2 regions of the Pseudoalteromonas sp. SG45-1 genome follow, and region 1 is predicted to be linked to the other one. Evidence: riboswitches for the same ligand, from Rfam matches in the RefSeq annotation. Region 1 holds a riboswitch; the other holds the start of a gene.
What was found. A riboswitch is a leader RNA that binds a small molecule or an ion and turns the genes downstream of it on or off. The one in region 1 is predicted to bind cyclic di-GMP.
Positions count from the first base shown of each region.

Region 2: it holds a riboswitch for cyclic di-GMP, as region 1 does, so the genes downstream of both, H5117_RS14760 (chitin-binding protein) here and H5117_RS10520 (hypothetical protein) in region 1, are expected to answer to the same signal.

Region 1 covers NZ_JACJEP010000010.1:56,402-72,282, forward strand. The annotation lists cyclic di-GMP riboswitch class I at 826-917, shown strand; gene H5117_RS10520 (hypothetical protein) at 1,008-2,132, shown strand; gene H5117_RS20890 (acyltransferase family protein) at 2,841-3,110, opposite strand; gene H5117_RS10530 (lipopolysaccharide biosynthesis protein) at 3,336-4,532, opposite strand; gene H5117_RS10535 (serine O-acetyltransferase) at 4,618-5,193, opposite strand; gene H5117_RS10540 (O-antigen ligase family protein) at 5,196-6,515, opposite strand; gene H5117_RS10545 (glycosyltransferase family 4 protein) at 6,518-7,651, opposite strand; gene H5117_RS10550 (glycosyltransferase) at 7,648-8,790, opposite strand; gene H5117_RS10555 (NAD-dependent epimerase) at 8,805-9,803, opposite strand; partial or broken gene H5117_RS10560 (UDP-glucose dehydrogenase family protein) at 9,807-11,163, opposite strand; gene H5117_RS10565 (acyltransferase) at 11,160-12,161, opposite strand; gene galU (UTP--glucose-1-phosphate uridylyltransferase GalU) at 12,158-13,057, opposite strand; gene H5117_RS10575 (transglutaminase-like cysteine peptidase) at 13,352-14,050, shown strand; gene H5117_RS10580 (EAL domain-containing protein) at 14,034-15,881, shown strand, end outside.
Region 2 covers NZ_JACJEP010000018.1:41,892-57,772, forward strand. The annotation lists gene H5117_RS14710 (DUF3857 domain-containing transglutaminase family protein) at 1-2,237, shown strand, start outside; gene H5117_RS20895 (sporulation protein Cse60) at 2,510-2,698, opposite strand; gene ylqF (ribosome biogenesis GTPase YlqF) at 2,871-3,815, opposite strand; gene H5117_RS14720 (YaeQ family protein) at 3,907-4,443, shown strand; gene H5117_RS14725 (alpha/beta fold hydrolase) at 4,627-5,232, shown strand; gene H5117_RS14730 (hypothetical protein) at 5,229-5,438, opposite strand; gene H5117_RS14735 (Dps family protein) at 5,773-6,246, shown strand; gene H5117_RS14740 (TonB-dependent receptor domain-containing protein) at 6,531-9,473, opposite strand; gene H5117_RS14745 (LytTR family DNA-binding domain-containing protein) at 9,712-10,464, shown strand; gene H5117_RS14750 (hypothetical protein) at 10,487-10,885, opposite strand; gene H5117_RS14755 (S9 family peptidase) at 10,946-13,021, opposite strand; gene H5117_RS14760 (chitin-binding protein) at 13,159-13,722, opposite strand; cyclic di-GMP riboswitch class I at 13,819-13,906, opposite strand; gene H5117_RS14765 (cytochrome b/b6 domain-containing protein) at 13,995-14,651, opposite strand; gene H5117_RS14770 (AzlC family ABC transporter permease) at 14,760-15,464, shown strand; gene H5117_RS14775 (AzlD domain-containing protein) at 15,461-15,760, shown strand; gene H5117_RS14780 (glutathione peroxidase) at 15,834-15,881, shown strand, end outside.

The DNA.
Region 1 (15,881 bases):
TATGGCTCTTAATCAAAATCGAGATGACCAACGTACCGTCAACCTTTCGCTACTGCCCCACCAAACTTTCGCAGAAGTGCTACTTGACTAAGAACTTTGCGCGTGTAGTCTATTTATGACTCAAGTATAGCAAGTATTTTTTATGGGTTACGTTTAATTTTTGACATTTTTGAATTAGGGATTATTTCGCTTCAGATTAATTAAACAATTGAGTACAACTTTAAAGCTTTGGAATTTTAGATTTTTGTAAATTCATCATAGTAGTTATTAATGATTAGCATTTGATAATATGTGAAATAAAAGACCTTACATTCGAGACGTTAAAGCACATAGTCACTTCATTCTTATATAAAGTCGTCTTTATTAAAAATACAGATTATAGGGGCAATGAAAGAGTACATCCATTTTCTTTACAACTGTGTCACATCCTTGAAATAAATAAAATTATATACCTGTAGCAATACTTAATAGAAATTTATATAGTTTATTAACTATATAATATGCAATTAAAAAACTCAAGCAATCAACTTAGAAATATTTTTTAGATAAATGGATTATAGCAAAGAAGAATAAAGCTATTAGTAGAGTATGTTTGTTAGAATAATATTTTTATAATTTGGCTCTTAAAAGCCATACATTAATAATCATTAAATAATAAAACTTCCAGTTTTTGATTAGATAATTTCAATGATTACGTATGAATCTCATGCCCACCGTTCCTCAAATAGGTAATCTAGTTAACTTTAGCTTAATTAATTCAGTGAGTTATAATTAAATAAAGTTTAAGCTTTCAATTGAGTCAAACTTTACTATAATAAAAGCAGAAAGTGATAATGGCAAACTTGGTGAAAATCAAGGACGCAAAGCTTCCGGCCTAAAGTAAATACTTCATTTACTATGGTAGCGGGGTTACCGCATAGACACTAGTTGAAATTCATAACTATACCTTTGTTTACCTATTCATTTTTCAAACCTATTTGAATATTAATTTACTAAAGGTATAAATCATGAAAAAATTTATTATACTATCATCGTTCTTCTTATTTTCATTTACATTACAAGCAAATACAGCCTTTATTAGTCCTGATGGATCTGGTAATGGTTATACAGCGAATTCTCCAGCGTCCATTAGTAATCTAAACAATTTATTATCTGACACATCATTAAATAAAATCAATTTGCTTCCTGGAACTTACTCACAAACTGATGCTCTAGTACTTAATCAAGGTAGTCATCCAATGGAAGTTGTTGGGCTTAATAATGTGACATTTAGTAGCAATTACAATTTTTATTCAGGTGGTAACTCAGGGTTTGTTATTGCTCGTAGTAATATTTCATTTAGAAACTTATCATTTTTAAACACCAGGTATTGTTTCCGGTTTAAAAATAACAATGTTGAAAACGTAAACATTGAGAGTGTTAATGCTTACAACAACTCTAGTTGCATAGAATTTGATAGCAATATTGATAAGTATGTATCTAATATTTCGATAAATAACTTAAAAAGTATGGGTTATTACAAGGCTGGTATACGCATAAATGGTTCTGACACCCATAATATTAGTATTTCAAACACAATTTTAGATGGTCTAGCGACTTCTACTGAAAATGAAAGAGATTGTCACATTTCAGGTATTCTTATAAATGGATATTCTAAGGATATATCAATAGATAATGTATCTATATCAAACAATATCGGTGGTATTGAAGGGTGTAGAAGCTACCAGCAAGGTGACGGAATAGTCTCAAATACAAATACCAGCAATATAACTATTAATAATACAGTAATTTCAAATAGTAGAGATGCAGATCTAGATCTTAAAGGAAAAAATATTACTTTAAATAAAATAAAATCATTATCAGGTAACGAAGCAAGGTATAACTTAAAATTATGGAACAATGAATTTACATGCACCGAATGTTATATAAATACAGCAAACGTGTCTGCTTTAATCGCCTTTGATTCTCATATTAGGATGTTAAATTCAACCGTAAAAGTTTATGAATCTGCGAGACTATGTGATTTACGCTACTTAAACACAAATACAACTGCAATTGATTTTGTTAATACTAATTTCTCATATTACGGTGACTTAGCTTATCAACCAAATAATCTAACTCAATGTAAATAAAATTGCCTTTAATTTAAATGCAAACCCAGAATTGCATTTAAATTTATCTAGAGGTTAAATATATTAAATTAAAGTGTTTCTGGTGTTTACCTACCGAAAATAATATTTCAAATAAAGTAATTCATATCTATTTATAATATGGGATATTACATTCATTTACTATTTCGTAATTTACCACTAAAAAGAAATGATAATATATTAGATTTTTTAACTATTTATTGATGGAAATAAAATGTACTTAAAGGGGTAAATATACAAATTTTCAAAAACTAAATCAGTATAGGGAGGGTATACTTAGACATTATTAAAGAATAACAATAACAGGTTGATGTAACAAATAGATTGTATAAATAGCATCGGAAAGGAGTTTTATTTTTTCACTTTTATTTCGACCGATATAAGAAAGTAAAGAGATTGATGCTATCCCAAAAAAGGCTCCTATGAATGTAACAAAAACTATAGTAGAAGATAGTTAGTTGCAGATAACAATAAAGACAGAGAATAAAATAAAGCGCTTGTAAATACAATTTTAGCCATTGTTAAATTTATATTCATTAATTCAAAAAAATGCATCTCTCTCTTTATACAAGTACATACCAAGAATAAAGTAAGGAGCATAATCAAGAAGAGCTCTTGTTGAGATAAATAAAATTTCAGGTTTTATTATGCAAACCAATCCAAAAAGAAAAACCGAGGAAAGAGGTGTAACTATGAAAGAAAATAGTATATTTTACTGTTATTAACATTCTTACTTTTACAACATAGGGTCAAAAGAAAGTAAAAACATAAATAATATATAGCTAAATTACCTATAAACCAAAGGTGTCCCATCCAATCACCTTTGAGAATATAGTTGTAAACTCCGCTGTAGTGTTCATTGAAACTATAATAATTAAATACTGAATTAATTGTACCTCCAGTGAATATTAAAGGAATCATAACTCGGTTTAATCTGTCTCGAAGAATATTTTTATAAATCCCTTGTCAAATACTAAAACGTAAAAAAACACAATTTATATAAAATACCTCCATACGAAATGATTTAATAAAGTCAGTAAAATAATTAAATAAAATATTTCCTGAATCATTAAATATCCGCCAATCCGGCTGATATTTATATATCAAAGAAGCATGAAAAAAACACCAACAATCATCAATACTGAACTCGTATAATCCAAACCATGGTAGCGAAGGTTTATTATTCTAACTCTTATTGCTGTGTCTAAAAGTTTCAGACAAGTTTAAAATTGACTTAAGTAATAACCATGGCTTTAAAAAGCCAGCTAATCGGAATCTATACTCTTTGCGGCATGCTAAACTAAATACAGCTCCAACAATATCTACAATAAAAAATGAGAAAATAATAGAGTAAATAGTACCCAACAAGCCCCACAATTCCATAAACAACAAGCCAGTGCTTAAATTACTAATAAGCAAGCCTAAAGATCTATAAATTAATATTTTGTTATAATTAAGTGATATAAAATATACTCCAGCTAAAGTGTTTCCCAAAGAAAACACTAGAGTTAAACAATACAAAGGTAAAAATTGGACTATATTTTCGGTACCGTCGATAATGTAAGGTAAAATAATAGGTAAAACAAATACAGAACATATCGTTATTCCCAAATATAAATACGAAAAAGCTCTATTTATATGAGTGTACAAAATATCTCTGCTTAATGTGCTTTTCATTAATAGTGGAATTATAACAACAGGAAATACTTGCGTTGGGACTAAAAGTATTTCCAGCATTCGTGTGGAAAAAGCAAAAACAGCTGTTTCCTCACTTCCTAAAACATTAAATACTAATAACGTGTATATCTTCCCTCCAAGTAAGGCGATTATGTACGTAGATGCGAACGCTGCAGATGTGTAAAAAAAAGCCTTTAATAAATCTTTTTTCAACATATTGAACTTAAAGTCAAAACCTGTTCTCTTGATAAATGCAAGTGTAAAAAGACAATGCTCAATTAGGGTAATTAATCCAATAGTCTCTAACGTCGCTCCGTTATAAATTGCAGTCACTTTTGTAATTAATCCAAATAAATAAATCAAACTTTTCATTTTTGAGATAAATTTATTTTCAGAGTTCATCTCTAATTTGTATTCATTTAGTCTGAAACTAATAATTACTGTTACAAGGCTATAGTAGATAAAAAACAAACTATTATAGTACCATCCTAACCCTAAAAAAGTCAGAGCTATTGGGGTTATAAATAAAAGCCTAAGTACATAAAGAGAGCTATAAACTTCTTTCTTTGTGTGACTTTCAGTATCTGTATAATTACGCCTAAATACATTAGGAGTACCAAATTCAGCTATTGCTAAAAGTATCGTAGCTATTGATATATAATATGCATAATACCCATACTCACTCTTTCCCCATACTTTCATCATACATAATACGAGTATAATAGATGAAAAAACTTGAATAATTCGGTGTAATGAAGAGTAAGAAAACTGCTTCGCAAAACTCATATACTTATTTACTCTGTGTTACGCTAAAAGAACGAAATTGCATAGGACCTCTATCTGATACTTTTCTAGCCGGTAATCCTGCTATAGTTTGATTTCCTTCTTTAAATGATTTGTTTACAACACTATTTGCACCTATTCCAGTATTATCGCCAATAATAATATCCCCATACAATTTTGCCCCCGGGCCTATATAACAATTATCTCCAATGATTGGGACATGTAAGCTATTATTAGTTGCTGCTCCAATATTGACACAAACATGGACTCTACAATTAGTACCTATTCTTGTATGAGAGTTAATAACGATGGTGCCGACGTGAGCAATTGATAAACCCGCTCCAAAAGTATTAACGGGTATTGTAAAGCCAAATTTTTGCCCTACTTTTTTTGAGTAAAACCTGAATAATAACCCCAAAACTCTACCAGCAAAAGATTTATGGCAATTAGTCCAATATTCGGCTCTTCTTAAAGCTCTTTGAAAACGCCAGATATCGTGAAATAGCCATTCTTTAAAGCTATCTTTAGCACCGAGACTTTTTTTATCTTCTAATAAATATCTTTTATAATCATGCTTAGACATAATCATAATTTTCTGCCCCTTAATTTGTTATTTCGAACCGTATGTTGATTATATATTGTCAATGCTGTTATTAAAGCGTAAAGAGTAGACCCCTCTATTTGCCAAAGTGGCATAGTTGCTAAATTCAAAATAAAAAAACCTAAATGACAAGCTAACAGACGACTACTTATTTCTGTTTTTATAACATTTTTATTATTTATTATTTTTAATAGCCACAAAATTGGAGCTGTTAATAAAAATACAAAAGATACAAGCCCTAAAATCCCATACTCAAATAAGTACGAAACAAAAGAGTTATGGGCGTACTTTTCAAAATAGTTCTTCCAGTTATCTGGTCCAAACCCGAATATGTGAACTTGTAATCCAGAGTTAACATACTCAGTAATATATAAACTCCAGTAATATACTCGAGCCGAAAAAATATCCTGCTGACTTCTTGAATAATATATTGCTGGCTTTATAAGATCCCCAGCCTGATTAATTACAACAACAATATCTGAAAATCTTTCACCAAATAAAACGACTAAAACCCCACCGAAAACTACAACCGCAATTGTCAAAAATAAAGAAACAGCCAGCCTTTGAGTTTTTATTAGTGAGTAGGTTACTTGAGTCCACATGTAAAAAATAAGCACAGGTAAACACGCGAGTAATGTTGTTCTATAATTAGTCATTATTAAACTAAATATTGAAATTATTATTAATACATTTTGAAATTTTATTTTTTTCTTTGGAACAAGTGTTAACATACAAAGAAATGTAAATACTAAAATAGAAAATACCGCTTCGTGATTGTAACCACCAACAAAACTCACTGATCCATCCGCCTCAGTAGCTTTACTTTGCCCCAAAAAAATAGATATAACTTGCAAAACCACCGGCATACCTAATGGAATTAATATATAACGTATTGCAACACTCGTTTTTAAATAATTTATAGCAATAAAAAAATGCATAGTAATCGCGATAAAATATATCCATTTTGTTATTGCTGAAATAAACCCAATTATACTAACGTTTACTAGAGCACTTATAAAAATACATATAATAAAAATATACACCGGTGTTAATTTTTTTATTAATAATATTTTTATTGGTAATAAAAAAATCCCAATACTCGCAACTATAATAGCGGCTAAAGCATTTATAGATAATCCAGCAACTATTGGTGGAAATGTTATCTCATGAAAAGCAGAGAGAAAATACCTCAACCAAATAGCCAAACCTACAAACAGTAAACTAGTATTTTTAAGCTTAGCCCCTTTAGTTGCGGTTATGTATAAAAAAATTAAGCCCACTATAAGGGCTATAATCGTCCACATATTTAGCTATCATCTTTTGCGTTAATACACGCCAAGGCTGCGTTGTAAAATTTATTAGCGGTGCTTTCCCAAGAGAAATTACTTTGTGCATGCTCCTTCAACTTAACACCAAGATTAAAACAAAAATCTTTATCATTAGATATTTTCATAAGACCAGACTGCAGTAAGTCTAAATTATCTGCAGGGAATACTGCCCTATCATCATCAAGAATATCTGTGTTAGCTTTAATATCAGCGGCTAAAACTGCTTTACCATTTATCATTGCAGAAAGAATACTGTTAGACATGCCCTCTAAGATTGATGGCGATATAAAAGCTCTACTGTTTTTCAATAAAGCTTCCAATTCTTGTTGCCCTAAATGTCCAACAAATAAAATATCTCCATTTGCATCACTAATCTGTTTATTTAGGTATTCTGGATCTTTAGAGTTACCGCCAGCAATAACCAATTTCATTCTACGTTTTTGAGATATATTATTATGTGCATTAACCAAAAGGTGTAACCTTTTTACAGGATCAATCCTTGCAGCGAATAACATATATTCGTCAGGAATTAAATTATATTTACTGAGCGTATTTACAGCGTCAACGTTAATTGATTTAGCACCGTTTGGTACAAACAAAGCATCAGATCTGTATTTGCTATAGATCTCAATCATTTCTTTACTATTAGCCGTAAATACATTTGCAAAACGCCAAGCACAATATTCACCCATGCGTAAAATGTTACGACTAACAAATCCCCACTTATCTCTTGCGCTATCAATTGCCCTTAGGCTCGATACAACTTTTATTCCGCTTAAACGTAGTAAAGGTGTAAAAATACATGGTCCAGAAGCAAATACAAAAACTACATTTGGTCTACTTATAAACATTAAGTGCAAAACACACCAAAAAATAATTCCGTGTTGTCCTAGTTTTTTATAAATCCAACTTGGACTATTTACTGCTTGTACATTTTTTATAATTTCTTGATTTACTTTACTAAAGTCTTCCGTTTTTGTTCCATAAACAGTAACTTTTGTATTTTCTTTCTGACTTATTACATCTGAAATTTCTCTAATAGCATTCTCTACCCCACCATAGTTTGAGTAAATCCCACGACCGCCTAAAAAGGCTAAACGAATATTTCTCATATCAATGGCTTCTCATTATTTTGGTTTGCTAATGTATTTACTATTATTTCAACAAATTTATCGCGAAATTTATCTGGCGAATAATCCTGAACTCTTAAATAACTTTTTTTAGCTAATTTATTTTTTAAACTTTCATTAAGACTTAAGGTGCGTATAGCTTTCGACAAACCTATTTTATCCTTAACGTTAATCATTATCCCGTACTCAGTTTCAACATACTCTTCAGCAGGAATAAGCTGATTTAACTTTAGAATCTCACTAGGACCATCAGTGCAATTAGTACTTATTACAGCTTTTTTTAAAGCCATAGCTTCTACTAATGCATTAGGAAAGCCTTCTAAACTTGAAGGTAATATAAAAAAACCTGCATTTTTAATATAAACATAAGGATTTTTTTGAAACCCCATAAAATGGATTTTTTTCTCTAATTTTAAGCTTATTACTTTGCATTTTAAACGCTCAAGTTCTGGACCTTCGCCTAATATTCTAAGGTCTTCTTTTATATCTGCTAAAGCATAAGCATCGATTAAAACATCAAAACATTTTGAAGTAACTAACCTACCCATGACTGCTATGTATGGTTTAGTAATGCTAACATTTGAATCTTTCGCAATCTTTTCTATCATATTAATATTGACAGGGTTATGTAAAGAAACAACATTTTTGGGGTTAATAAAATAATTTTCAATCAAACAGTTTTCTACACCTTTTGATACTGCAATAATCTTATCTGCTTTTCCGTAAACCAGCTTAGTTACAATTTTTTTTATATAATAAAAACGTTTATTTAATCTTCCATCAGTATTACTTCGTTCGCTTATGATTGACTTGTAACCAAAAATAAGAGAGCCTAAAACATTAAAAAAATTAGCCCTTGTTAAAAAACTAACTACATACGTAGGTTTTTCTTTTTTTATTAGCATTAAAAAATCAATTAAATTCTTTAAGCTAGGTCTTGGTCCGTTTAGCTGGTTTAAATGTATTTCTGATGGAAGTTGATAAGCAACTTTTTTATTATCGAGTAAAATAACAGAAAAACTATTTAGTGTTTCTGATTCGCTTTGAATTTTAACTAAATTACTAAATACTCTTTCAGCACCACCGCCTTCAAGTGAATTTATTAAATATATACCTTTCAACGTTATTTTCTCTTTTATGAATTATATTTCTTATACCAATTAACAAACTGTTGCATACCGTATTCAATGTTTGTATTAGGTTTAAAGCCAACTTCTTTTTGTAGGCTATCTATATCTGCGAATGTTGCTGGTACGTCACCTGCTTGCATTGGCATATAATTTTTGTCGGCTATTTTACCTGCCGCTTTTTCAATTGACTCAATAAAGGTCATTAATGCGATAGGTTCGTTATTACCAATATTAAACACACGGTATGGTGCTTTACTAGATTCAGGTGAAGTGTTGGTATTATTTGCATTACGCACAGGAACCACATCTTGAATACGTATTATGCCCTCAACTATGTCGTCTATGTATGTAAAATCACGCTTCATTTTACCGTTATTGAATACTTTGATCTCGCGGTCATTTAAAATAGCATCTGTAAATAAGTAAGGTGCCATATCTGGGCGACCCCAAGGACCATACACGGTGAAAAATCGTAAACCAGTCGTTGGTAAATCATATAAATGGCTATAACTATGAGCCATTAGTTCATTCGACTTCTTAGTAGCAGCATAAAGTGATACCGGATGATCTACTGCGTCATCAGTCGAAAATGGCATTTTTTCGTTCATGCCATAAACAGAGCTTGATGATGCATACACTAAATGCTGTACTTTATTGTGGCGACACCCTTCTAAAATAGTAGCAGTGCCCACTAAGTTAGAGTCAATGTAAGCCATTGGGTTTTCTATTGAGTAACGCACGCCAGCTTGCGCTGCTAAGTGTATAACGCGGTCAAATTTTTCATCTTTAAATAAGTTGGCTATGCCGTCTCTGTCGGCTAAATCCATTTTTACAAAACGAAATTGAGTAAGGTGTTTAATACGCTCAAGCCTTGCATGTTTTAATGCAGGATCGTAATAGTCGTTTAGGTTATCTAGCCCTACTACTTCGTGGCCATCGTTACATAAGCGTTCAGCTACAAAATTACCAATAAAGCCTGCGGCACCTGTTACTAAATATTTCATTATTTATTCTCCTAGAATCGATAAACCGCGACCAATGCCGTAGTACTTAATTAATTTTTTATCCATGCGTTCAGGGTCAAATAAGTTACGCCCATCAAATATTACTAACTCGTTTAATTGTGATTTAATTAAATCAAAGTCTGGTGCTCTAAAATTTTGCCATTCGGTACAAATTACTAACGCATCAGCATTATTTAAAACCGATTCTTTAGTACCCATTAAGCTTAAATCTGTACGGGATCCATAAATACGCTGTGTTTCTTCCATTGCCTCTGGGTCGTAGGCTTGTACATTTGCGCCCGCAGCCCAGAGCTGTTCCATTAATATTCGACTAGGCGCTTCACGCATATCGTCGGTGTTTGGTTTAAAGCTTAATCCCCATACTGCAAACGTTTTGCCTTTTATTGCACCAGGGTTATTTGCTAAATCAAAGTGTTTGCTAATGTATTCAAACATTTTATTTTTTTGTGCGTAATTTACCGCTTCAACAGCTTTTAGTATTTGTGATTCGTAGCCTATCCCATCGGCAGTGCGTACTAATGCTTGAACGTCTTTTGGAAAACACGATCCACCGTAACCACAGCCTGGGTATATAATCTGAAAACCAATACGCGAGTCAGAACCAATGCCCTGCCGGACGCTTTCTATGTCAGCCCCTACTCGTTCTGCGATGTTAGCCATTTCGTTCATAAAGCTTATTTTGGTTGCTAACATACAATTGGCAGCGTATTTGGTTAGTTCAGCACTTTTTATATCCATAACAATTATTTTTTCGTGGTTACGGTTGAAAGGTGCGTATAACTCACGCATTTGTTCTTCAGCTGTTTTTGAATCGGTTCCAATTATTATGCGTTCTGGGCGTTTGCAGTCATTTACTGCGGCGCCTTCTTTTAAAAACTCAGGGTTTGACACAACAGCAAATTCTAAATCGCTTTTACGTACATTAAGCACACTTTGTATTTTTGCTTTTACTTTATTTGCTGTACCTACTGGTACAGTTGACTTATCAATAATTACTTTAGACGTAGATATATGAGTAGCGATTGTTTCAGCTACTTTGAGTACGTATTTTAAATCAGCTGAACCATCCTCGTCTGGCGGTGTGCCTACTGCAATAAACTGTAAATCACCGAATTCAACACCAAACTTAACATCGGTTGTAAATATTAAACGCCCGTCAGCAAAGTTTTTTTTCAACTAAAGGTGTTAAGCCAGGCTCATAAATAGGAATAATGCCTTTTTTTAGGTTGTTTAAACGCGTTTCGTCAATATCTACACAACATACATCGTGCCCTGCATCCGCCAGCACAGTAGCTTGTACTAAGCCTACGTAACCTATACCATAGAATGTAACTTTCATATTCTAGCTTCTTTTAATTTATTATTTAAATAAAGCTTAACGTACCTACTCAGTTTAACTTCAATATAAGTATACATAAGCTTTGCTAAAAGCACTGAGACAATAAAAGCCACTAGTGCAGCCGCTAACTTTGGAATGTTAGCATTCATCATTTTTGTAATTATTACATAACCTATGTTTTGATGAACTAAATATAATGAATAAGAGATTTCACCCATAAATATAAAAACTTTGAATTTTAGGAATTTAAGAACATCATAGACACCTAATAAAAAGAAAATATAAATAAAACCGTAAGCTATGAAATCCTCATTTTCATTATTAATAAATAACACAGTAAAAATTAAAAGAATCTGAAATACATTTCTATATTTTAAATATTCCTTTTTTAACTTATATGTCATTACTCCGAGCAAAAAGAAACTGACATAATTAATGAAAAATAATTTCCCTATAATTTTATAAATATTTTCAGGTAATAATTCAACAGTAAAAGATAAAAATAAAAATGAAAAAAGTGTGAATATCAAAAGATCTATTTTTTTAAATAAGATCAAAACGAAACACCAAAAATAAAATGTAATTTCAACAGTTAATGTCCAATAAACTCCATCAACGTGTGAAATACCCAAAAACTCTTGAAACATTAATAAATTTAATAAAGCGTTAAATACTCCAACCTCACGTCCTTGAAGACCAAATATGTAAACAACTGTAAAAGTAATAATTACAGCAAAAAAATATGTTGGGTATAATCTAGAAAAGCGACTAACAATGAAACTTACTGGCTTGGTTTCCTTACTTATAGACATAAAAATAACAAAACCACTTATCATAAAAAACAAATGAACGCCAAAATGACCAAAGTAAGTCCAATCCATTTCATTAGAGCCAGTGTTATATATTTCATCTATACGGTAGAAATAATGATAAATAACAACTGACAATGCGGCTATGCCTCTTAAACCATCTAGGCTTAATTGTCTAATATGTTTCATTTATAATTACTTAATAGTTCCATGGCTTGTTTAGTAAACTCTTCACCCATATGGCTTGATTGCATTGCATATTCTACATTGGCAAGCATATAGCCCAACTTAGAACCACAATCGTGCGACTGGCCTTTTAAGTGGTATGCTTCGAGTGTTTCTAGGTGGCGCAATTGTAATAAAGCATCGGTAAGTTGTATTTCGCCGCCTGCACCTGGTGGGGTGTACTCTAGTAAATCCCAAATAGTAGGCGATACAACATAACGGCCTGTAATAGCTAGGTTGCTTGGCGCTTCATCGGTATTTGGCTTTTCTACCATGTTTTTAATTGTTGCGTTTTCGCCCGCGTTAATTTTTATACCCGCTAGGTCAACCACACCATATTGGTGTACTTGCTCTTTTGGTACTGGCTCTACCATTACTTGGTTATGGCCTGTTTGGTCGAAACGGTCGATCATTTGGCTTAAATTATCGGTTTTTGGGTTTGATTTGTATTTATCAATAATTACGTCGGGTAACATTACTGCAAATGGGTTGTTACCTACTATTGGGCGCGCCGCTAAAACAGCATGGCCTAAACCTAGTGGTGCCGATTGGCGAACCGAAATTACGGTTACATCTTTTGGCACTATTGAGCGAACCTCTTCTAGCAGGCTACGTTTTACGCGTGCCTCTAATGTGGCTTCTAGCTCAAAGCTTGTATCAAAGTGGTTTTCTATTGAGTTTTTTGAAGCATGTGTAACAAGCACGATTTCTTTAATGCCAGCTGCTACAGCTTCGTCAACAACGTATTGAATTAAAGGTTTATCTACCAGAGGAAGCATTTCTTTAGGGATGGCTTTTGTGGCTGGTAACATACGCGTACCAAGACCAGCTACAGGTAATACTGCTTTTAAAACTTTCACTTTAATTCCTTTCATTATTTTTGCTAAACAACAAAAAAAGGAATTACTAAGCTAAAATCCCTTTTCGAGCGCTTCACATGCCGTGTGAGATTGCTATTATACACAACACAATAATGCACTCAATAATTAAAGAGTACTTTTTGATTGTTTTTTTGTTAATTTTATGTTGCATCAAAAGTGAACTGCATTGCACTAACATAGCTCCTAATACTTTTTGATGATCTACCTTTTTAAAAGCAATAATACTATACTGGTATAGTTATTTATTAAGGATTACTAACTTAAGGAACATTTGTGCGCTTAGGGCTTTGCATTTTATTTATTGTGTCGTTTTTTGTATGTGCACAAGATATGCTTTTGTATTTGCGTAATAGCGATATTATTACCCGTGCACAGCAACAGTATGGCAACGAAGGCCATAAACGAATTAAAGATTGGCTTAATTTTATTGATGACTCAGCTGATGAAAGCGAATGGAAAAAAATTCATCTTGTTAACGATTTTTTTAATAAACACATTAAATACAAAAGCGATGAAGATCTTTGGCAGCAAAAAGATTACTGGGCTACCCCGCTAGAGAGCTTAGGTGTTGGTATGGGCGATTGCGAAGATTACGTTATTGCTAAATACTTTACGTTAATAGCGCTAGGTGTTCCTGAGGATAAAATACGTTTAATGTATGTACGACAGCGCACAGTAAACCAACCCCACATGGTACTTATATATATAGAAGATCCAAACAGAATTCCCTTTGTTTTAGGTAACTTTAATACTAAACTGCTGCCCGCTAATAAACGCCCCGATTTAACGCCTATTTACAGTTTTAATGGTCAAGGGCTTTGGTTAGCTAAATCGAAAGGGTTAGGCAATAAAGTAAAAAATAGCCGTGGTGTGTCGGCTTGGAATACTATGCTAGAGCGAATTGAACAAGGTGAGCTTGCTCCCATTAAAAGTAACATTAAAGGAACTACCAGTTATGTCTCGACTTTTTAAAAATGGATTGAGTCTTAAAACCCAAGTTTATGGTTTAATAATCGTTATTTCGGTTGTTTCATTTGTGGTTCGAGTAGTTACAGATGTTGAAACTACTCGCGATTACTTACAAACCCAAATGGGAAGCCATGCCCAAGACACAGCTACCAGCTTAGGGCTTTCTATTTCGCCTTATTTGGAGCCAGAAAACCTAGTGATAGCTGAAACAATGGCTACTGCTATTTTTGATTCTGGTTACTACAAAGAAATTAAATTTACAAATTCACAAAGCCAAGTTGTATTTGATCTCGAAAATCCTAAGCGTGTTGAATCTGTGCCTAATTGGTTTATTGCTTTAAGTAGTTTAAAAGCCCCCACTATGCAGTCGGAACTCAATAACGGTTGGATCATGGCAGGTATACTTGAGGTTACAAGCCATACTGGCCAGTCTTATTTTACGTTGTGGGAGCATACAAAACGCAGCTTTTATGGTTCTTTTTTAATACTAATTGCCTCGCTTGCAGTTGCTTTTTTAATATTACGCGAAGTATTTAAGCCTTTAAAAGCAGTTGAGCATCAAGCTCACCTTGTTACTCGTAAGCGCTTTACATTAAACGAAGAAATACCTGTTGCACGAGAGCTGCGCACTGTAACCAAAGCTATAAATAATATGGTTATTAACTTACAAAGTACTTTTGACTCTTTAACTAAACAAACCCAAGCCTTAACAGAAGAAGTTTATATTGATTCTTTAACTGGTTTAGGTAATCGAAAGTTGTTTGAAAATCACTTTAGCTCGGTTGTTGATACAATAACCACCGATGCGCCACTTACTGCAATGATGATTACCCTACCTTCACTTACAAATATAAACCAAACTGTTAGTTATCAAGATGGTGACGCCCATGTGAAAGATGTAAGCGTTATTCTTACTAAAATTATTGGCAACCTAACTAACTCTAAAATATTTAGGTTAAATGGTAGTACTTTTATAGCGCTTATTCCTTACGATACGCAGTTTTTAAATAGAACACGCTTAGAAATTACCGATGCCTTTAGTAAACAAAAAAATAGCTTACATGTTAATGGATTTGCTAATTTTGCTATATTAGAAGTGAATAAAGGCTCGTCTATTGGTAGTGTTTTATCTGCTTTAGATACAGGTAGTACTATTGGCGATACAATAGAAACTAACAAAATAGATAAAGATACGCTATTTAGTGTTAAACAATGGCGTACACTTATTCAGTCGATTATTGACTCTGGTGAGGTTAGCTTTTCGGTGCAGCCAGTTAAACGCGCTAACTCACAAAACAAGCAGTGTTACTTTGAGGCATTTGCCCACTTTACCCATGAAGGTGAAAAGGTAAATAATGGCCACTTATTTGCTATGGCCGAAAAGCTTAATTTAACCGAAGAATTAGACAAAAAAATAATTCGTAACTTTGTAAATATAAAAGAACAATACCCTGATGATGTATTTGCCTTAAACGTAAGTAAGGCATCTTTATATTCGGCTGATTTTATACAATGGTTAACGCTTTATGCACACACTAAACCAGTTATTAAAACTAACCTTATTTTTGAGTTACATGAAATTAGTTTACTTTATAATGTACATATAGCTTCAAAGCACATAGATGCAATTAAAGATATTGGTATTAGTGTGTGTATTGAGCACTTTGGAACAAGTTTAACGTCGTTTAGGTATTTACAGGGTTTAGACATTGAGTTTGTAAAAATTGATGGTAGTTATATTCAAGACCTTCTTGATAACACGCAAAGCCAATTTTTTATTCAAACAGTGAACAATATTTGTCATGGCTTTGGCATTGAAGTTTTAGCCTGTTTA
Region 2 (15,881 bases), on a different contig from region 1:
GGTACGACCCATATACACAAGTTTACTTTTCTGAGTTTGACGATTGGGGTCAGGTAGTTAACTGGGCATATCCGCTTTATCAATCAGCCATAGAAACCCCAAGCAGCATTTTGGATATAGCTAAAAAAATAAAAGCAAAACACACAAAAACATCAGATAAAATTGCAGCAGCACTGCGCTTTAGCCAAGACGAAGTTCGATATTTAGGGCTTGAAATGGGCACTAACTCGCATCAACCAACGTCAGCTTCAGAAACGCTTTCGCTACGATACGGCGATTGCAAAGATAAAACAGTACTGCTTATCTCGTTATTAAAAGCGATGGATATAGAAGCCTTCCCTGCGCTAGTTGATACAGAGGAAACCAAACGTTTAAAAGAACTTCCACCTTCTGCAAGTGTATTTAATCACGTTATTGTTACGCTTAAACAAAACGGAAAACGCTACTGGCTCGATCCTACGGTTAGCTACCAGCGAGGTACTCTCGAATATTTAGCACAGCCTGATTATGGCTATGCCCTAATTATTGATAAAGGTGAAAGCGCTTTAACTTCAATGGCGCAAAAACCTGTGCATACAAATGTATCTGTAGAGGATAACTTTTTTATTGCTGAAAAAGTATCTGAGTCATCACGTTTTGAAACCCAGTACACTTATGCTGAATTTGAAGCAATTAACCGAAGAAACAATATAGCCAGCAGTGGTCTAAATAGCGTTGCTAAATCTTACTTCGAGTATTACCAAGGTTTTTTAAATGGCTTATCAATCAATGAAGCAATGGCAATTAGTGAGCAAGAAAAAACGGGTAATCTAATAACCAAAGAATCGTATTTAATTAGTGAATTTTGGGAAAAAACAGACGAAGGCTACGAAGCTAGTTTTTATGCGAGTGAAATACAAAATAGCGTTTACGAACCAAAGCAGGTAAATCGTACCGACCCACTTTACTTTGACTACCCCAATATAATTAACACCACAATAAAACTACATTTTGCAGAAAAAGGTTGGGGATTTGATAGCGATCAAGAAGAAATTGACAACGACTACTTCAATCTAAAAACAACTACTGAATTTAATGATAATGTTTTAACACTGAGCTATAACTATTACGCAAAACAAGATCATATTAAAGCGGATCAAATAGATGATTATTTAGCACAGCGTAAAAAGTTAATATCAGCAACCCATTACCCTATTCTAAAATATGCAAAGGCGAGCGAAACGCCTCAAACAACAGCTGATGTGCTAGATAGCTTTGGTTATAGCTGGCTTAAATATGTGTTGGCTGGCTATATTTTAGTGCTCATATTCTTCTTCGCCGATTGGCGATTAGAGTCAGCAAAAAAAGTTAAATTTGAAGATAGTCCATTTTATGCTGTATCTGTAAGTAAGTTTATTATTTACAGTATTTTAAGTTTAGGCATATTTGTTAACTACTGGAGTTATCGTAACTTTAAGGCCATTAAAGAGCGCGATAACTCAAGTATTATGCCTATTGCTCGAGGTATATTTGCATTTTTATGGTATTACCCTTTGTATCTCGCACTTGCACAGCACAGCCAACAACAGTTAAACAAAAATAGAGTAATGCCTAACTGGACTGCCTTAACACTCTGGCTAATGGTACTTGCCAGCGCCTTTGCTTATCGTATGGACGAATACGCAACCATAGTGATTTGTATAATGCCATTTTTATGGTTGCCCCTAGTTAGTTACATTGAGCAAACCGATATAAGTAAAGAAGCCTTACATTACAACTCGTACTGGCGAATTAGACAGTATTTAATCTCGCTTGCGTTTGCACCTCTATTATTTTTGGGCGTACTTCAAGAAGTAAATATTTTACCCAATGCTGCAATTATCAAAGGCGATAGTTTATGGCCTTACCAAGTACACTTTTTAAAACGTAATCGCCTAACACCTGAAAACGAAGAAATACTTTATTTTTATAGCGATGCAGTATTTGATTACCGAGAAGACGGTAACGGAATAACCGAAAACTATATTTTTAGTTACTACAAAAACGATGACGGTAAGCTTGAATCGGATCTTAGTCACTTTAAAGATATAGAAAAAATAGAAGCCTCGTACGGTAAAACCAAGCTTGATAACACAAGTATAAAAGTAATAAAAACTGACGGTAGTGACTTCTTACTCATTGTAGGGCGTCTAAACAAGCAGGATAAAGTACTAGTGGAGCAGATTAATTTACGTATAACAGCAAATAAAGTGCGTTAGTGGCTTAAAATATCCAATTAGTACGAATATTTTTAGCCACTAATTAAAGGCTGTTAATCTTTGAGGGCTAAGATTTTACAAGAGACTATTTGATTTGATATCAAAGCAGTCGCTGTCTTGGAAGGCGATAAAATCATTCCTAGCTTGAATTTATTTTAACTTTGAAAGATCAATGCTTTTATACTAAAAATCCATATCAAATTATTTAATAAGTATCAAAAACCTATTCTTAATTGTTTAACCAAGATAAGCATTTTTATGAACTGGCAGTGCTAACTAGCCGATTTATATATGAATAAAAAACAAGCTCCACAATAATAAGAATTATTTGCATTTAGGTGTTGACAGACTGTTAGATCTAACTGATAATCAATATCAACAAGACGGATTGCATACCACTTGTTAAGGAATGAATTGATTTGTTTCTCGACCCTGAAACAACGTGTGGCGCACGTAAACAGCTATGGTTACTTGTTATGAACCGCAACGCCCCTTGATGTTGATGATGAGTAACCGCCCTACTATTTTACTTGCTACATTGCTCATATCGGTGACGGTAGATATGAAACTAAAAAAGCCCTTACGGGCTTTTTTTATGTCTGTAATTTAGTTGGTTAAATTAAACTAAATCAATTAACGACGGTTTTTACGTGCGCGTGCTCGGCGTTGTTTTTTCTCTTCTTCTTTAGCTGCCTTTTTAGCTTCTGCTGCAGCGCGTAAACCAGCAACCATTACTTCTTCTTCCTCACGCATTTGCGGAGTTTCCATAGTAATACGGCCAATGATACCGTCGCGTAATTCGTTGATTAGTATTTCAGACATTTTGTATGTGTCTATTTGGTTACCACCACGAATACAGCCACGTTTTTTCCCCGCCATTTCAACAAATTCCCAATCACTTTGTGGTAATTCATCTATTTTATAACGCGCTTTTAATAACTCTGGGTATGCACGCAATAGGTACTCAGCTGTGTAACTTGCTACTTCTTCATACTCAAGTGCTGTATCACGAATGGCACCGGTAGCGCCTAAGCGATAACCTGAGTTTTCGTTTTCTACTTTTGGCCACAACATACCTGGCGTATCGTAAAGCATAATACCGTCTTCAAGCTTAATGCGTTGTTGTGCTTTGGTTACCGCAGGTTCATTACCTGTTTTTGCAACTATACGCCCAGCCAATACATTAATTAACGTAGATTTACCCACGTTAGGAATACCCATGATCATGGCTTTAATTTGCTTATCTGCACCCACTTTATGCGGCACTAGCTTTTTACAAAGCTCATTAATACGGTGTACTTCAGCTGCTTTATCATGCCCAAAAGAAATCGCTTTAACACCGTTTTCTTGCTCAAAATAATCTTTCCAGATTTGAGTCATTTTAGGATCAGCTAAATCAGCTTTGTTCAAAATTTTGATGACCGGCTTACCTTCACGCAAGGTTGCCACCATCGGGTTTTCACTACTGTAGGGAATGCGCGCATCAAGCACTTCAATGATCACATCCATTTGTGGCATTATTTCTTTAATTTCATTGCGGGCTTTATTCATGTGCCCAGGGAACCACTGGATAGCCATTTTTAACTCCTAACGTATAATTAACCGCTATTTTAACTGGCAATTCATTTAATTGCGCTATACTGGCGCAAATTTTTTCAGATTAGTTGTTATGGCTCTTAAATCCACCATTATGAAAGTGCAGTTATCGCTTAGCGATATGGACCGCCACGTTTATCAAGATTTTAATTTAACCTTGGCTCAACACCCATCAGAAACCGACCAAAGGTTGATGATTCGCTTACTCGCTTTTGCGCTAAATAGCTGTGATGGTTTAGAATTTACTAAAGGGTTAAGTGCTGATGATGAGCCTGAACTTTGGCATGTAAGCTATAGTGAAGAAATAGAACTATGGGTTGAACTTGGCTTACCAGATGAGAAACGCCTTAAAAAAGCCTGTAATAAATCTAAAAAAGTGGTGCTATATACTTATGGTGAAAACAATCAAGCAATTTGGTGGCAAAAACATCAGCCTAAATTGTATGAATTTAAAAATCTAAGTATTTTTAGCCTTGATTACGCAGCAACACAAGCACTTGCTGCTTTGGTTGATCGTGGAATTAAGCTCGCCATTTCCATTCAAGATGGTGAAGTATGGGTAAATACCGATACAACCAATATTGAAATAAAACCGCTACAGTTAATGTAATTACGGTAGTTATACCAATTGCATTAAATTAGTTATCTATTATAGCGACAAATAAATAAGTCGATAACAAGGCGAAAATTATGACATATAGTTGTTCTATCTAAATAATTTTTAACGCAGGTAGCGGATTATTTAATACGCTAGGATGATCATGTTTTTAACAAAATTGGTATTAGGGAGCATATGAAAGTTAAACACGTTATTGTTTTACATGGCTTGTATATGTCTGGCTTTGTTATGCGCCCACTTTGTTCACGACTTGAAGAGTCGGGTATGACGGTATTAAACATTACCTATAATACGCTCGACCCTCACCGCGATACCATATTTGCACAAATTGATGAGTGTATTTCTAACGAACCTGCAGCGCTTGTATGCCACTCAATGGGAGGGCTGATTGCACGTGCTTACCTAGAGGCAAACTCTCCTGCTAGCCAGAATATTACGAAGGTAATTACACTGGGTACTCCACATAAAGGCAGTCATATAGCGCAAAAAATGAAGCAAAAAGGGTTTGAATCATTTTTAAAAAATAGTGTTGAATTTTTGCTTACTAAAAATGGTAATTGGCCATTTAAAGCTAAGCTCTACAGTATTGCGGGCGATTTACCTATTGGGCTTATGCCCTTAATAGTCAAAGGCAGCAAATCAGATGGCACTGTATTACTCGATGAAACAAAGCTTAAAGGTATGGCAGAACACAAGGTGTTTCATTTAAGCCATACCAGTATGATTTACTCGCGCCAAGTACTCGATTACATTTTAAAGTGCTTAAACGAGAAAGATTAATCCTCAGCATTGGCTGCTATTTTATAACTAATTAAAAATATCACAGCCAGTATAAGCGGAATGGGCGCCGCAATGTAACCAAAAAAATCTGAGTTCGCAAAGCTTGCTCCTGCTAAGTGCGCGACTAGCCCAAGCACAAATGCGATGACTGCAATTCCTACCACGATTAACTCTGCTTTATTTTGTTTCGCTGTTTTTGCATGCATGCTATCTCTCCTAATTATTTCGACAACATTATTATGCGCCGTTAGGGTGGATGATTTTTGACCTACATCAATAAAAAAATAGCTAAGTTATTACCTTGAATAAAGTTTGTTTTAGATCATGATTTATATACTTCTGGGTTTTATTTATTTTTGAGGGGTAGTATTTTTATTAATCAGTCCCATTTCTATTAATAGTCTAAAGTGAATACAGGTATCAAAAACAGCTAATAGGTTAAAACTATTAACTAGATACATTTAAACGATTTTACTAATTTATCGAAATTAGTAATACTTATCACAAGTTCACAAACAAACGGTTATTCAGGAGCAAGTTATGTCACATGTAAACGCAATTGGTCTAAACAGCGCAAAAAGCGAAGACATCATAAAGTCACTCAATACATTATTGAGTAGCTACCAGATTCAATACATGAATGCGCGTGGTTTTCACTGGAATATTAAAGGCCGTAACTTTTTTGAACTACACGTTAAGTTTGAAGAAATTTATAACTTGCTACTTCTAAAAGTAGATGAAGTTGCAGAACGTATTTTAACGTTAGATGGCGCACCACTACATGCATTTTCTGATTACCTTGAAGTAAGTAAAATTAAAGAAGCTAAAGATATTAGTGATGGTGTTACAGCCGTAGAAAACCTACTTGCTGGTTACAGTACATTAATTCACATGCAGCGTGATATTTTAAGCCAAGCTGGTGATGCAGACGATGAAGGTACAGCCTCACTAATGAGTGATTACATCTCAGAGCAAGAGAAACTGGTTTGGATGCTAAAGGCTTACTTAGACTAAACCAGCAAAAAAAAGCCCTCAATGAAGAGGGCACAAATAGGGATAAATCGTTAAATAATCAAGCGATTCGGTTACTATATTAACCTCCTCCCCATACTAAACAACGCCCCTGTTACCAGTGGCGTTGTTTTTGGTTTAAGTGGGCACAATACTTATATATTGGGATAAACGATGTATAAAAAATTACTGCTCGCATTATTTTTTCCAATAAAAAAGCCCCAGCAATACTGAGGCTTTGTGAACGTAACTAATTAAGTAACTATAGTTAGTGTCGTTATTGTTGGTTAGAATTTACTTCTAAAACCTATGTAGAATGATTGACCAATTGGGTCATACGTACCTGCATCTGTTTCAGTACCAGTACTTGAACCGCTCACACCCGATAAAATGCGTGGTGGCTCTTTATCAAATAAGTTACTCGCACCAGCGTAAAGCTCTGTTGAATCGCTGATATGGTAACTTGCTTGAACATCATGGTATGTCACTGAACCAATCCCTACTCCACCTGGAGCAATACCAAAACCACTTAAGAATTGATCATCAAAGTCTGCAGCGCCAATGTAAGTTAAGCTCCAGTTAAAATCAAAGTCGTTAAGTTTATAACCAAAGTTCCAGTTAGCTTTATGCTCTGATGCACCAATTTCTCCAGCAAACTCATCTTTATCAGCGCCTGGAAGTGGGATGCTATAACCATCAATTAGGTAAGTATAAGCAAGGCGAGTTCTAAACGCACCTGGGCCAATATCAGTAGAGTACGTTAGTGTTAAATCAACACCTTCTGTACCTAAACCACCACTGTTAGATACACCACTGTCAATAAACTCTAGTGAACCAGCACTATTATTACCTGATGGCGCACTACGACGAGTTACAAAGTCACAAAAGCTTGTATCGCCACCACCATAACATTGGTCAAGAATAAACTGACGAGGTGTTGATACGATTGCATCTGTAATTTCGATATCAAAGTAATCAAGCGTAATGTCTAGGCCTGATATTAGATTTTCTGGTGTAAATACTAAACCTACTGTCACAGAGTCACCAACTTCTTCTTTTAAATCTTGGTTGCCACGGTTAAAACCACTAATACCTTGTAAGTCAGACTGGTTAAGCGTGAACTCGCCATTTGAAGCGATATTAGTTGTAACACCAACATCTGTACGACAAGCATCACCTGCAGCACCACCGCCACTATTAGTAACACCTAAACATGGATCGTTTAAACCACTTGGGAAAGTTTGTGAAGGTGGAGAAAATAGTTCATCGATATTTGGAGCACGTGTTGAACGTGCACGGGTAGCACGTAAACGTAAGCTATCCATTACTTCCCAGTCTATACCCACGTTCCAACTTTCAGTATTGCCTACTGTTGAGTAGTCAGACAAACGAACTGCTGCATTCATTGTTACAGAATCAAGCACGGGGATGTTTGCTTCTACATAATATTCAGTTACATCAAACGAGCCTTCTGTTGCTGGAATTGCATTACCCGCATTAAGGCCAGCTTGCTGTAAAGCATCAAATTCACTACGTGAGAACTCTTCACGGTATTCAAAACCAGCAGCGATACCTACCGTACCTGCCGGTAAATCAAATAAATCACCTGAAATATTACCACCAATGATTTCTTGCTCAACCGACGTTGAAAGTGAGCTAGGTGCACTTACAAAATCAATAGCACCTTGCGATAGCGAATTGAAACCGTAAATGTCTACCGGCGCACAGTTAAAGCCACGTGCTGTCGCATCGATACAAATAGCCTCATCAGTAATACCATCACCATCTAAATCTTGGCTATCGATAACAGCCTCTAAACCTTGACGAAAGCTTTGTACGTTAACTAAACCACCAGAAACTTGCTGCTCTTTTGTTTTACCGTATACATAGTAAGTATCGTAGAACCAACCATCTGCTATTTCACCTTGAAAGCCTAGTGCTAAACGGAATGTATCACGCTCAGCTCGTGCTCCACGGTTACCGATATCACTTAAGCGCTTTGCAAAAAAGATATCACGCATACCATCACCGTCGGTGTCGGTTGCTGCGTTATATATATCATCAGGTACAAATGCGTTACGCAATATTTCACCGTTTACATTAAATTCAATTGGTACTTGGCCATTTGCATAGATGTCGTCAGAGGCAAAAGGAAATGGCTCTAATTCAGAAACGGTTGTTGTTGCAGCGTAAGTACCTTCATAAAAAAAGCTATGCTTGTCGCTTAGCTCGTAGCTACCATTTGAGGCAAATAAGTAACGTTCTGTAGGTATCGCTATCGTACGTACGCCACTTCGGTTAAAACCATTTGCAGCTACGCCATCGCCACCGTTAGTACTAAACGAGTTTTGTAGGGTGTTTGCATCATTAAACGTAAATGTTTCATCCCCAGCGCTAAAGCGTCCCTGTGGCGGAAATGAAGATAAAAATGGACTTACAGCATCAAATACAGAGCCTGGGTTTGCTACTGGATCATCTTCAAAGAAGATACCTGAAAATTGGTCTACTGCCGAGCGGTCACGGTCACGTGAAAAAACAGCACCTTGATCAGAATACCCAAGATGGAACATCGCGTGCCCTTTCCCATCTGAGCTTGATAAGCCTGAGGTAAAGTTAAATTGGCGTGATTCATCATCGCCTTCGCTTGATTCACCATATTGGCCTTCGAATTCAATACCTTCAAAATCATCTTTTAGTACAAAGTTAACTACACCAGCAACAGCGTCAGAACCATAAACAGATGAAGCACCACCTGTCATAATTTCAACACGTTCGATGAATTGACTCGGAATAGTATTTAAATCGACAGCAGAGCTACCTGGTACACCTGATACATAACGACGACCATTCACTAAAACCAATGTGCGGTTAGAGCCTAAATTACGTAAATCAACAGTAGCAACACCCGCACTTGCGGTATTAAAGTTTGAGTTAGTACGGCTAATAGCTGGTGTACCAAATGCAGGGTTCTCTAATAATAAGTCTTGAATATTTAACGACCCTGATGCATCTATAGCAGCACTATCTACAACTTGAATAGGAGCCGATGACATTGCCTCAGCTGAACGAATTCGAGATCCTGTAACTTGTACGCGTTCTATTTTAGTTATTTCGTCATCTTCTGCTGCAACACCTTGAAATGAAAAGCTTGCAAGTATCGCGCTGCTTAGCGCAACTGTTAACGACGATTTTTTAAATAATCGCGCGCTACCTTTGTTAGTTAATGTCATATAATTCCCCTGAATTGTTATTTTTGTAACTAAATGGTTACTTCGCGGATTACAGTAAGGGGATTTATTTAAACACTCTACGGGCATTATTTATGAGGCGTAGTCTTTGGTACGAATAGCAGCTTTTATGGGATGAATCAGTACGTCACAATTATTTTATAAATATATTGTACTTTTCATAACAGTTTTTCCGCTAAGCACGGTCTTTATTATTATATACAGCAAGAGATATAAAATAATGATCGCTTCTTTTCATGCATTAACTTTTGTTAGTAACACTAAGTTTGCAACATTTTTAACAAAGCGTGTGCAAGATCACCGACACTTTGAATCTCAATCTTTTCTTCAAACAAATAGGTTAGATCAAATAGACACAGATCAATACAACGTACTGTTTTACGAACTAACCAACCTAGCTGACCCTATGCAAATAGTGCATTTAACTGAGCTTGCTAAAAAGCTGAAGTTAGTCATTATTGCTCAATCGGGACATTTTGCGAGTTTTGCCTTTGAAGTTGGCGCTGTAGATTTTTTAATATTAGATTCAACTGCATCACGTATTGATAAATGCTTTGATAAGCTGATTCACCTTTGCCCGATTGCAAGTGCGGCCGAACGCCAATACCAGCAAAGCACACAAGCTGAAAAGCCATCATCACACATTGTGGTTAAAGATGTAGGTAAGGTAAGGCTAATTGATATAAATGATATTATTTGGATTAATGGCGCGGGCAACTATGTAGAGCTGCATTTTACCCAAGGTAATACGCCGGTACTACATCGCGAAACCATGAAAAATATTGAACAACAACTAGAACCTGAAGGATTTGTTCGCATTCATCGCTCTACGCTGGTAAGAAAACAAGCTATTTGCGAACTGATGCCTACTGACAGTGGCGATTATAAAGTAAGGCTGAAAAACGATATGTGTTTAAACCTTTCACGGCGCTATAAAGGGTGTTTAGAGAGTATTATAAGCCCTCTTCAATAGCGGTTTATAATACTCATGTTAGTTACCAGTTCTGTTTTATATAACTGTCATTTGGGTGCACTAATAAATAGCTTTCGGTATCTTTATAAAAATTAACTTCTACATCGCTATTTTTCCATACTTTTTCAAACATATTTTTAGCTATGATATTAATGTTTATATAATCAACTCGTTGATAGCCACGTTCTTTTACACCGGCAAAATAGGCCTCTAATGAATCGAGGCCATCCAAAGTTAACAGCTCAAACTCTTTTAAATTAACAACCACGAACTTAATCGTATTTTCAGGGTGAGTGCTCAACTCCTGAACAACTCCATTAGTTAACAGCGTAATGCCTTCATTATTAAAGCTCCCTTTCAATTCTAAATACATCTGAGGGGGCTGTGAACAAATTTGAAATTCACCATGTGCACCAAACATATATCGCCTTACATATATCAACTTCTATATATAGGATAATACAATTTTCCGATTTTGCAGTTAATTTAATAAAGCAATAAAAAAGGCCATTTCGAGTGCTTTTTCCTCTAAACTTTTAAAGCGACCTGATGCACCGCCGTGCCCTGCATCCATATCGGTTTTAAATACTAAAATATTACTGTCAGTCTTAAGTTCACGCATTTTTGCAACCCACTTCATAGGCTCCCAATACTGCACTTGTGAGTCATGAAGACCGGTAGTAACGAGTATGTTCGGATAGTTTTGGGCGCGAATATTGTCATACGGCGAGTAAGCTTCAATTACATCATAAAACTGAGGCTCATTTGGATTACCCCATTCATCATATTCATTTGTTGTGAGCGGAATACTTTCATCAAGCATCGTGGTTAATACGTCTAAAAATGGTACATGACAGCCAACACCGCAATATAACTCTGGTGCTTGGTTTACAACCGCCCCCATTAATAAACCACCTGCACTGCCGCCTGAGGCAAACACCTTGCTGCTATCACAATAGCCTTGTGCAACAAGCGCTTTTGTCACATCAATAAAGTCACTAAAGCTATTTTGTTTATGCTCTTTTTTACCTTGTTCGTACCACTCGCGACCTAGCATTTCAGAGCCTCGAACATGTGCTATTACATAAACAAAACCACGATCGAGCAAGCTCAGCGATGAACTTGAAAAACTTGGATCAATCGTATAGCCATACGCACCATAGCCGTATTGAAATAACGGATTTGTGCCATCTTTTTTAAAGCTGTCTTTTCGATAAACAACTGATACGGGTACTTTAACTCCGTCGCGAGCAGTTACCATTAATCGCTCAGACTGATAGTCATCGGCATTAAAACTACCGAGTACTTTTTGCTGTTTAAGTAGTGTTTTTTCGCCAGTTGCTAAATCAACATCATATAAAGAACCTGGTGTTGTTAAACTTGAGTAATAAATACGCGCAGTGCCTGTGTCTGGCTCTGGGTTCATTGCTATTGCAGCATAATAACAAGGATCGGCAAACTCAAGTGCCATACGATCCCCTTGCCTATTAACAACTACAAATCGAGCTTGCCCTTGCTCGCGTTCACTCAATACTAAAAAGTCATTAAATAACTCTACACCTTCAAGCAGTACATTCTCTCTGTGAGCTGTATGCTCAACCCATTGTGTTTTATCTGCAATTGTTTCGTTTGTTGCCGTCATTAATCTAAAGTTTTTAGCTTGCCAGTTAGTCACAATATAAAATGTGTCACCTAGCTTATCTACGTCAAACTCGTGGCCATCTTCACGCGGCATTAATGCTTTAAATTCGCCAGTGGGCTTATTAGCATCAAGCACCCATGTATCATTGGTCTCTGTCGATGCTAAATCAATAATAATTAAGCTTTCATCGCGGCTTTTACCAAGTCCCATAAAAAAGCTGCTGTCTTGCTCTTCGTAGACCATTACGTCTTGGCTTTGCTCGCTGCCAAGCTCATGCCTAAATACTTGGTATCCTAATAGCGTTTTTAAATCTTTTTTTACATAAAAAACAGTTTTATTGTCGTTAGCCCAAACAACTTGTCCTTCTGTATTTTCAAGTACATCAGGTAGCATTTCACCGGTCGCTAAGCTTTTAAAGCGAACATTATAAATACGACGACCTTCAGTATCTTCAGAGTAAGCCATAAGCTGCTCGCATGGACTTAGTGCGACTTCGCCCAGCTCAAAAAACTCAAATCCTTCAGCTAAGACATTCACATCGAGTAAAAGCTCTTTATTATCGGCCTTTATGCTCGTACTTCTATAGTGACGCGAGTATTCATCATCACCACGAACTTCTGAGTGATACCAGTATTTCCCGTCTTTAACGGGTACCGAATTATCATCTTTTACAATGCGTGCTTTTAACTCTTCAAAAAGTGTATTTTGTAGTGGCTTCATAGCAGCTAACTGCTCATCGCAGTACGCATTTTCAGCATGTAAATGCGCAAGTACTTGCTCATCCTGGCGATCGTCATCACGCATCCAATAGTAATTATCGGTACGTATCTTATTATGAGTACTTAATGTATGGGCTTGCTGTTTAGCAATCGGGAAATTAGGTAATAAACTTAAAGAGTAGTCAGGACGAGACACAACAAAACCAATTAAAAAAATAATGTGATTTGCAGTTTATCATAAAAATAAAAAAGCCCATCCAATAGTTGGATGGGCTAAAACGGTAAACGCTTCATTACTAAAACCGCTATACCTTTGGGAAGATAATTTAAGCTTTATATTTGCTGCCAAGCCATAGCCCAGCTTTGCCCCACACCAGGTTCGAACATAGACTTATTATCGTCATTCGTGCGGCAAAACTCATTAAATGGCCAAGGCCTGCATTGATATACATGCCCAGTTTTTGGCTGCAATACCTTTGTACCCGCATTATAGTTTTCACAATTTTCAGGGTACACGTAATCATAAGTATCAAGGTTATTAACAACACGCTCATCGCATTTTGCAATACAATGAAAGTCGATGTGTGCTTTACATATACCACTGCTTTGCAGTGCAAAAATTTCATTATTTCTATAGGCTACAATTAAACCCTGTTCGGTCATTTTACCTGCGCTAACCAGAGGAACATGCACATTAATATGCTCGGCAACTAAACGCGGCCATGCGTGAGGCTCACCTTGCTCAAGCGAGGTGATCTTGTAATCAAATGATAAACTAACCAGCTCTCCTTGCATGTCGTAAAAGGTTACACTCACCACATCACCAATAAATAGTTGGGTATGATGATTTAAGCAACCTATTGTTGACCACTTTCCACAGGCCAACGACGTATGCATAAACACGGCAACACCTTAAGAGTTACAAAATCTTATCCATACACTATGGATACACAAAAAATACACTGAGGGCAAGTGATACATAACAACACGTTATGCAGTAGTCCCGCTACCATAGCTTTTAAAAAGCCTTAGACCGGAAACTTTGCGTCCTAACCTTTCGGCTAGTTTGCCAGCAATGCGGCGATTATAATTCGACCCCGCATAACAATCAAACAAAAGAATGTAACCAAAAACAAAAACCAACCCTTTAAGGCTGGTTTAATGTGTTTTTAACTAAACAAATAAGTTAAAGGCTCTTTCGCCCACGTAAATACCAGCAACACCAATAAAGATATAAATATTAACCACGCAGGCCAAGACGCTTTAGTTACTTTAGCCTCAGAGTCATCCGCTTTTAACTCTTTTGAGCCTGTGATCATCGCCTTAACCAGCGGTTTGCCTTTTATTCTATAAACAATAATAGCTAATACATGTAAGCCAATAGCATAAAGTAAAATGTCAAAATTCAGCTCATGTAGCCAATTGGCAAAATCAATCGTATCGCTAGACACATATTGAGCAAGCGGCCCGTCAGTTAAAATACCATCACTGCTCATTAAGCCACTTACAAGTTGCGTTATGATCAATATAAAAAACACTATCACCATACAGCTACCGGGTGCCGAATGGCCTAACGATTCGCTTGGTGTTTTTAGCGCCCTTAAAATAGCTCTAGGAGAATGCAGTAACCCACTTAATCTCGCGGTTTTACTACCAATAACACCCCATATTAAACGTGTTACTATAAGTGCTAAAGTAAAAAAACCAGCGACAAAGTGAAGCTCAATCATGCCCTCTTCAATACTAAAATAAAGCACTGCAATACTTACAACCAAAAACCAATGAAAGCATCTAATAAACCCATCCCACACTTTTAACGTCGTCATTGTGCCTATCCTTAAAAAAAACAGTATTATTTAATTTGTTAACTACTTTAACATCATAATATTAAGGTATCCTTATGAGCCATTCTACAAGCCGTGAGAGTAAATATCATGCAACCAGTTAAAAAAGCTATTTTAAAAGGCTTTTTAGATATGCTACCACTGTGTTTAGCCGTTGTTCCTTGGGGTATTTTATGCGGCTCTTTAGCGATTCAAAATGGTTTTAGCGCCTTTGAAACCCAAGCAATGTCGTTATTAGTATTTGCAGGCTCTGCACAGCTTGTTGCGATTGAACTTATGGCGGGCAACACACCATTGCTCACAATTTTATTCACAACATTTATTATTAGCTCTCGGCATTTTTTATACGGGTTAGCCGTGCGTCATAAGGTGATTGATCAACCTATGCGTTGGCGCTTACCAGTAAGTTTTGTTTTAACCGACGAGCTGTTTGCGTTTTCTCATCATCGAAGAGCATATAGAACAAAAACACGCTTAATATACGCATTAAGCGCTGGTTTTAGCTTTTATATTGCATGGAATATTTGGACGTTAATTGGCATTGTAGCGGGCACAATGCTGCCCGACCTAACTAATTTAGGGCTCGACTTTGCAATTGCCGCGACGTTTATCGCGTTGGTTATTCCGGGAATCAAAAATTTGGCCTCACTCGTTACGGTAATTGTAGCTGGTGTTAGCGCAACGCTTTTAAAAAGTACAGGATTTGAGTTGTGGCTTGTTTGCTCAGCGCTGCTGGCAATGGCCGCAGGTTACAGCACAGCAAGGCTAACCGCTAAAAAGGAAGCAACGCTATGATGACAACTATTTTACTCATGGCGTGCATTACATTTTTTACGCGTTATTTATTTTTACACCGCGCTTTACCGTTTAAAGTAGGTCCTAAAATGCAGCAATTTTTAAGCTTTAGCGCACCTGCGGTGCTTACAGCAATTTGGGTGCCTATCGTGTTTTTGAATGAAGATGGCATTAACTTAAACTGGCAAAACCCTTATTTAAGCGCAGCAATAGTCGCCATCATTGTTGCCTATAAAACACATAATATTTATTACACAACACTTGCCGGTATGGGGCTATTTTTAATATTAAATTAGAGCACTCTTTGTACTTTATGAAATACTGTACTCAGGTTAAAATACCAATAACAATAATAAAAAAGACGCCAATATGCACAAATTCCATCAATTAAGCGCAACAAGCTTGCAGGGTCAACCT